Regions from separate parts of the Streptomyces sp. NPDC053426 genome, predicted to be linked through region 1. Evidence: riboswitches for the same ligand, from Rfam matches in the RefSeq annotation. Region 1 holds a riboswitch; the other holds the start of a gene.
What was found. A riboswitch is a leader RNA that binds a small molecule or an ion and turns the genes downstream of it on or off. The one in region 1 is predicted to bind S-adenosylmethionine.

Region 2: it holds a riboswitch for S-adenosylmethionine, as region 1 does, so the genes downstream of both, ACZ62B_RS31310 (aminotransferase class V-fold PLP-dependent enzyme) here and thrC (threonine synthase) in region 1, are expected to answer to the same signal.

Annotation. Positions count from the first base shown of each region.
Region 1 is NZ_JBVJKE010000033.1:17,584-21,236, reverse strand. Features, by position in the region: gene ACZ62B_RS37430 (glucosyl-3-phosphoglycerate synthase) at 23-994, opposite strand; SAM riboswitch class I at 1,135-1,282, shown strand; gene thrC (threonine synthase) at 1,300-2,586, shown strand; gene ACZ62B_RS37420 (ubiquitin-like small modifier protein 1) at 2,668-2,943, shown strand; gene ACZ62B_RS37415 (cold-shock protein) at 3,374-3,577, shown strand.
Region 2 is NZ_JBVJKE010000018.1:153,855-157,507, reverse strand. Features, by position in the region: gene qcrB (cytochrome bc1 complex cytochrome b subunit) at 1-476, shown strand, start outside; gene trpD (anthranilate phosphoribosyltransferase) at 634-1,698, shown strand; SAM riboswitch class IV at 1,981-2,097, shown strand; gene ACZ62B_RS31310 (aminotransferase class V-fold PLP-dependent enzyme) at 2,260-3,633, shown strand.

The sequences.
Region 1 (3,653 bases):
GTGCGGATCGGCCGTATACGGGTCAGGCCACCCTTCGCGCCTGGTACTCCGCGATCTCCGCCATCGGCGGCCGTTCCTCCGTGTCGACGGAGTACGTACGGGGTTCGAAGTTGTCGCCGGTGCGCTCGAACTGGGTCAGGGACGGGCGGATCAGATGGCCGCGGGCCAGGCGGAGCTGGGCGGTGCGGTAGATCGCGGCGGCCATCCGGCCGAGGGCCTGGCCGTCCTGGTGGCGGTGCTTGCGGACACCGACGTCCACCTGGGCGAGGGCGTCCAGGCCGACCAGGTGCAGGGCGTCGACCAGCATGCCGAGCTCGACGCCGTACCCGACCGGGAACGGGAGCTGCTCCAGCAGGGAGCGGCGGGCCGCGTACTCGCCGCCGAGCGGCTGGACGAAGCCGGCGAGCTGGGGCCAGTGCATGTTCAGCAGCGGGCGGGCCATCAGCTCCGTGACCCGGCCGCCCTGACCGGCGGCGATCGTGCCGGAGGCGCGTCCGTCGGACACCGTGAGGGGACGGTCGTACATGGCCTTGACCAGGTGCACGTCCGGCTCGGTGAGCAGCGGGCCGACGATGCCGGAGACGAAGTCGGAGGAGAACTCCCGCAGATCCGCGTCGACGAAGCACACGATGTCGCCGCGGGTGACGAGCAGGGAGCGCCACAGCACCTCGCCCTTGCCGGGCACCGCCGGTATCCGGGGCAGGATCGCGTCCCGGTGCACCACGGTCGCGCCCGCAGCCGCCGCCACCTCGGCCGTGCGGTCGGTCGAGCCCGAGTCGACCACCACCACCTCGTCGACCAGCGGGACCTGGAGCACCAGGTCGTGCCGGATCACCGAGACGATCTCGCCGACCGTCGCCTCCTCGTCGAGCGCGGGCAGCACCACGCTCACCGTCTGCCCCGTGGCACGTTTCGCCGCCAGGATCCGGTGGAGCGGGCGGTCGGCCACGGACCAGGAGCGGTCGATCAGCCAGCGCTCGACTTCTTCCAGCACGGTCCCGGACTCCTCACTGGCCTGTGATCCATCTCGCGGTGCGGACGACTATCTCAACCATGCAGGCCTTCGGTTACAGTCTTGAGCAACGCCGACGACCACCGCATGCCGGGGTCACCGCGCGGACGACAACTGAACACCGCTCATCCAGAGGGGCAGAGGGATACGGCCCGATGAAGCCCCGGCAACCCTCCAGTCGGTTCTTGTCACACGGACGTGGCGAGGCTCCCGGCTAGGGAAGGTGCCAAATCCGTCTCACGGCGAGGTGCGTCGTGAGGAAGATGAGGAGAAAGGGCCTCGCCTCCATGGCTGTGCAGACCGTTGCAAGCACCACCGATTCCGCTGTAGACCTCGGCCCCGCCGCCGCGCTCTCCTGCCGCGAATGCGGACACCGCGTGCCCCTCGGCCCGGTCTTCGCCTGCGAGGAGTGTTTCGGCCCGCTGGAGATCGCGTACGACTTCTCGGCCCACGACACCGAGGAGCTCCGCAAGCGGATCGAGGCGGGACCCGCGAACATCTGGCGCTACGCGCCGCTGCTGCCCGTCCCGGCGGACGTGGCGACCAAGCCGAACCTGAACCCCGGCTGGACCAAGCTCGTCCAGGCCGACAACCTCGCGCGTGAGCTGGGTGTCGACGCCGGCAAGCTGTTCGTCAAGGACGACTCCGGCAACCCGACGCACTCCTTCAAGGACCGCGTCGTCGCCCAGGCCATCGAGGCCGCCCGCGCCTTCGGCTTCACCACCCTCTCCTGCTCCTCCACCGGCAACCTCGCCGGCGCCGTCGGCGCCGCCGCGGCCCGGGCGGGCTTCCGGTCCTGCGTGTTCATCCCGCACGACCTGGAGCAGGGCAAGGTCGTCATGGCCGCCGTCTACGGCGGTGAACTCGTCGGCATCGAGGGCAACTACGACGACGTGAACCGCTTCTGCTCCGAGCTGATCGGCGACCCGGCCGGCGAGGGCTGGGGCTTCGTCAACGTCAACCTGCGGCCGTACTACGCGGAGGGGTCCAAGACCCTCGCGTACGAGATCTGCGAGCAGCTCGGCTGGCGGCTCCCGGACCAGATCGTGGTCCCGATCGCCTCCGGCTCCCAGCTCACGAAGATCGACAAGGGGCTGCAGGAGCTGATCAAGCTCGGGCTGGTCGAGGACAAGCCGTACAAGATCTTCGGCGCGCAGGCCGAGGGGTGCTCGCCGGTGTCCACCGCGTACAAGGCGGGGCACGACGTCGTACGTCCGCAGAAGCCGGACACGATAGCCAAGTCGCTGGCGATCGGGAACCCGGCGGACGGGCCGTACGTGCTGGACATCGCCCGTCGGACGGGCGGGGCGGTGGAGGACGTGAACGACGAGCAGATCGTGGACGCGATCAAGCTGCTGGCGCGTACCGAGGGGATCTTCGCGGAGACCGCCGGTGGTGTGACCGTGGGGGTCACCAAGAAGCTTCTTGAGAGCGGTGCCCTCGACCCGTCTTTGACCACCGTGGTGCTCAACACGGGTGATGGTCTGAAGACGTTGGACGCGGTGGCGGGGACGGGGCTTACGGCGACGATCCGTCCGAGCCTCGAGTCGTTCCGTGAAGCCGGGCTTGTCTGAGTCGTTCGTCTGCGGACCGTCTGTGGCTGGTCGCGCAGTTCCCCGCGCCCCCAGGGTGCTGTCCCTTCCGGAGGTTTTGTCGTGAGCGTGACTGTCCGTATCCCCACCATCCTGCGTACCTACACCGGTGGGCAGGCCGAAGTGAGCGCCGAGGGGGCCACCCTCGGGGAGGTCATCTCGGACCTGGAGAAGAACCACACCGGGATCGCCGCCCGGGTGCTGGACGATCAGGGCAAGTTGCGGCGGTTCGTGAACGTCTACGTCAATGATGACGACGTGCGGTTCGAGCAGGGGCTCGAGACGGCCACCCCGGACGGGGCCGGCGTGTCGATCATTCCGGCGGTGGCCGGCGGCTGATCATTACCTTCGGTAATGACGGTTACCGAGCGTTTGGGACTTTGCCCCCTCCGTGAGAGATGCGGAGGGGGCAATTCCATGGGGTTGAGCGCGGTAGAGTTGGGGAACGCGCTCCCGATCCACTGATCGGAAACACTGAATTCCTGCCGCAGACCCGACTGGATGTAGCCAAAGTGCGGGCACCTTTCGCGGCATTTGTGACCTTTGCGCAGCCCGACTTGCCCTGGAATGAGGCGAATTCTCGCCACATTCCGGACCGGCGTCGTCCAGATTTCTCGTCCGATTGACCTGTTGCAGACGGCAGTTGGACAGATACATTCAGCCGCGGTCGACGCGTTCCGGCGCACGCCCCCAACCGTTGGGGGGTGAGGTCTGACCCGGATCCGCGAAGTGTGGATCTGTGCAAGGGCCAGTAATAGGGGAGTTAGGCATGGCTCAGGGCACCGTCAAGTGGTTCAACGCGGAGAAGGGGTACGGCTTCATCGCGGTCGACGGTGGTGCGGATGTTTTCGTCCACTACAGCGCGATCCAGATGGACGGCTACCGCACCCTCGAAGAAGGCCAGCGGGTCGAGTTCGAGATCTCGCAGGGTCAGAAGGGCCCACAGGCCGACATGGTTCGTCTCAGCGCCTGAACGCGCTACCAGTCGCAAGCATCTTCTGCCGACGAAGGGCCCGCACCTCCCGGGGTGCGGGCCCTTCGCCGTGCCC
Region 2 (3,653 bases), on a different contig from region 1:
CCTGGGTCACGGCGTACATGATCATGTTGATCGGTGGTGGCAACGACATCTTCGCCACGCACTTCAACCTCTCGATCAACGCGGTCACCTGGTTCGTCCGCATCGGCTTCTTCGCGGGACCGGTCGTCGCGTTCGTCGTCACCAAGCGGATCTGCCTCGGCCTGCAGCGCCGGGACAAGGACAAGGTGCTGCACGGCCGCGAGTCGGGCATCATCAAGCGCCTGCCGCACGGTGAGTTCATCGAGGTGCACGAGCCGCTCAGCCAGGAGCAGATGTACACCCTCACCGCGCACGAGCAGTACAAGCCGGCCGAGATCGGCCCGGAGGTCGACGAGAACGGCGTCCGGCGCAAGGTGAAGGCGACCGAGAAGCTGCGCGCCAAGCTGAGCAAGGGCTACTACGGCGAGGACGCCCAGATCCCGAAGCCGACCGTCGAGGAGTACAAGGAGATCACGAGCGGCCACGGCCACCACTGATCACCTTCAGCGCCTCACCCCAGTCGCCACACGACGGCGAAGGGCCCCCGTCCGTTCTGCGGACGGGGGCCCTTCGCCGTCCCCGGACCTGGATAGGGTGGACACCACCGGGACCCTGCCCGGTCCTCGGACTCTTCTACGACCATCAGGAGCGGCCATGAGCGCTGTGACCCCCGCTGGAGGCGACACCGCGGCGGGCCGTTCCTGGCCCGCCCTGCTGAACGGACTGCTGGACGGCCGGGACCTGACCGCCGAGGACACCGCCTGGGCGATGGACCTGATCATGCGCGGCGAGGCGACCGACGTGCAGATCGCCGGGTTCGCGGTGTCCCTGCGGGCCAAGGGCGAGACCGTCGAGGAGATCACCGGCTGCGTACGGGCGCTGTACGACCACGCCCATGTGATCGAGGTGCCGGGCGAGACGGTCGACATCGTCGGCACCGGCGGCGACGGCGCCAAGACGGTGAACATCTCCACGATGTCCTCGATCGTGGTGGCCGGCACCGGCGCGAAGGTCGTCAAGCACGGCAACCGGGCCGCGTCCTCCGCGTCCGGCGCCTCCGACGTCCTGGAGAAGCTCGGCGTCAATCTGGAGCTGACGCCGAAGCGGGTGGCCGAGGTCGCCGAGGAGGCCGGGATCACCTTCTGCTTCGCGGTGAAGTTCCACCCGGCGCTGCGCCACGTGGCCGCCGCGCGGGGCCAGCTCGGCGTCCGCACGGTGTTCAACTTCCTCGGCCCGCTGGCCAACCCGGCACGGGTCAAGGCACAGGCCGTCGGGGTCGCCGACCCGCGGATGGCGCCCATCATGGCCGGGGTGTTCGCCGAGCGCGGCCACTCCTCGCTGGTGTTCCGCGGCGACGACGGACTCGACGAGCTGACGACCACCGCCACCTCCCGGGTGTGGGTGGTGCGCGACGGCAAGGTCACCGAGGAGGCCTTCGACCCGCGTGACGTCGGCATCGAGCTGGTGCCCGTGGAGGCGCTGCGCGGTGCCGACGCCTCCTACAACGCCGAGGTCGCCCGCCGGCTCCTCGACGGCGAACCGGGCCCCGTACGGGACGCGGTGCTGCTGAACTCGGCGGCGGCACTGGTGGCCCTGGAGCCGGGCGGCGGCACCCTGACGGAACAGCTCCGCGCCGGAATGGCGAAGGCGGCCGAGGCGATCGACTCGGGAGCCGCCAAGCGGGTCCTGGAACGCTGGGTGACCGTCAGCAACGCGTAAGGCCTGCCCGGCGGGGGTGCCGGAGAGGCGGGGGCCGGTGCGCGCGTCCGCACCGCCTCGCGGCTGCGGACTCCCTCACACTCGGCTTCCCCCCCGGCTTCGTTCGAGTGGGGGTTCCCCTGCACGGGGAACCCCCGTCACCCCCGCTCACCGGGGCCGCGAGGCACCGTCGGTTTCCTCCAGCCCGGTCCGCCGGGCGGGCCCCGCCGCCCGGCGGTGGGATGTCCCGCGATCCGGACATGGGTTGCGGGGCGTCGATCATTTCGCGTACTTTTCCGTTCAGGTCATGAGTGACAGCCATCAGGCCCCGGCCGGCTGTCCGGCAACCCTCCGTCCGTGGCGGGGTGCCCCGGGTGAAGACCAGGCCGTGAGCAGCAAGGCTCACGGCAAGCGCGGACCCCTCGCACACCAGGGGTCCTGGTCGTCGAGGAGTCTTCCGTGAGCAAGCGAATGCGCTAGGGCCGCCGAGCCCCGCCTCCGCGCACCCCTTTTCCCTTCCTTCCGCGCTTGAGCGATGTGCGCTCGCGCGGGGATTCCGCCTGCCTCACCGGGAGTTGTGTCATGTCCGTCCCCACCGTCGCCGCCGACCGGTCCGTCCGCGCCCCGCTGCCCGTCCTCGGCCGGGACGTCACCGTTCCCCTCGTCACCGGGGGCGAGGTCACCTACGCCGCCCTCGACTACGCCGCCAGCGCCCCCGCCCTCCAGCGGGTCTGGGACGACGTGGCCGCCTACGCGCCGTACTACGGCAGCGTCCACCGGGGCGCCGGATACCTCTCCCAGCTCTCCACCGACCTGTTCGAGAACGCCCGCCGGACCGTCGCCGAGTTCCTCGACTGCCGTACCGGGGACCAGGTGGTGTTCACCCGGTCCACCACCGACTCCCTCAACCTGCTCGCCGCCGCGCTCCCCGACGGCTGCGAGGTCTTCGTCTTCGAGACCGAGCACCACGCCTCCCTGCTGCCCTGGCGCGACGCGCGCGTCACCTACCTGGACGCCCCGCGCAGCCCCCGCCAGGCGGTGGAGAACCTGGAGCGCGCCCTCGCCGACCGCGACCCTTACGGCCCCGCCCTGGTCTGTGTCACCGGCGCCTCCAACGTCACCGGCGAGCTGTGGCCCGTACGGGAACTGGCCGCCGCCGCGCACGCGCACGGCGCGCGGATCGTGCTGGACGCCGCCCAGCTCGCCCCGCACCACGCCGTCTCGGTGACCGACCTGGACGTCGACTGGGTCGCCTTCTCCGGGCACAAGCTGTACGCCCCCTTCGGCTCCGGTGTGCTGGCCGGCCGCGTCGACTGGCTCCGGGAGGCCGAGCCCTACCTCGCGGGCGGCGGCGCCAGCCGCAAGGTCACCCGGCGCGGGGACGGGGGAGTGGACGTGGAGTGGCACGAGGGCGCCGCCCGCCACGAGGCCGGCTCGCCCAACGTCATCGGCGCCTACGCCGTCGCGTCCGCCTGCAAGGCGCTCACCGAGGCCGGGTTCGAGGCGCTGGCCGCGCGTGAGGAGCGGCTGGTCCGGGAGGTGCGCGAAGGACTCGCGGACGTGCCCGAGGTGCGGTTCCTGTCCCTGTTCGGGGACGACGCCCCGCGCGTCGGTGTGCTCTCCTTCGTCGTGGAGGGCTGGAACAGCTCCCACTTCGCCGCGGCGCTGTCCGCGGAGTACGGCATCGGTGTGCGGGACGGGTTGTTCTGCGCGCATCCGCTGGTGCGTACGCTGCTCGGTGGTGATGCGCGGGCGCAGGGGGAGTGCGGGGCGCCTGAGGCGGGGCCCGGTGAGAAGTCGCTCAACGCGATTCGGGTCAGCTTCGGGGCGGGGACGCCCGATGAGCACGTGGAGCGGTTCGTGCGGGCGGTGCGGGAGCTCGTGCGGGACGGGGCTCGCTGGAACTACCGGACGGTGGACGGCCGCTGCGTACCGGACACCTCCGGCCGGGAGTGATTTCTTTCGCCCCCGCCGCC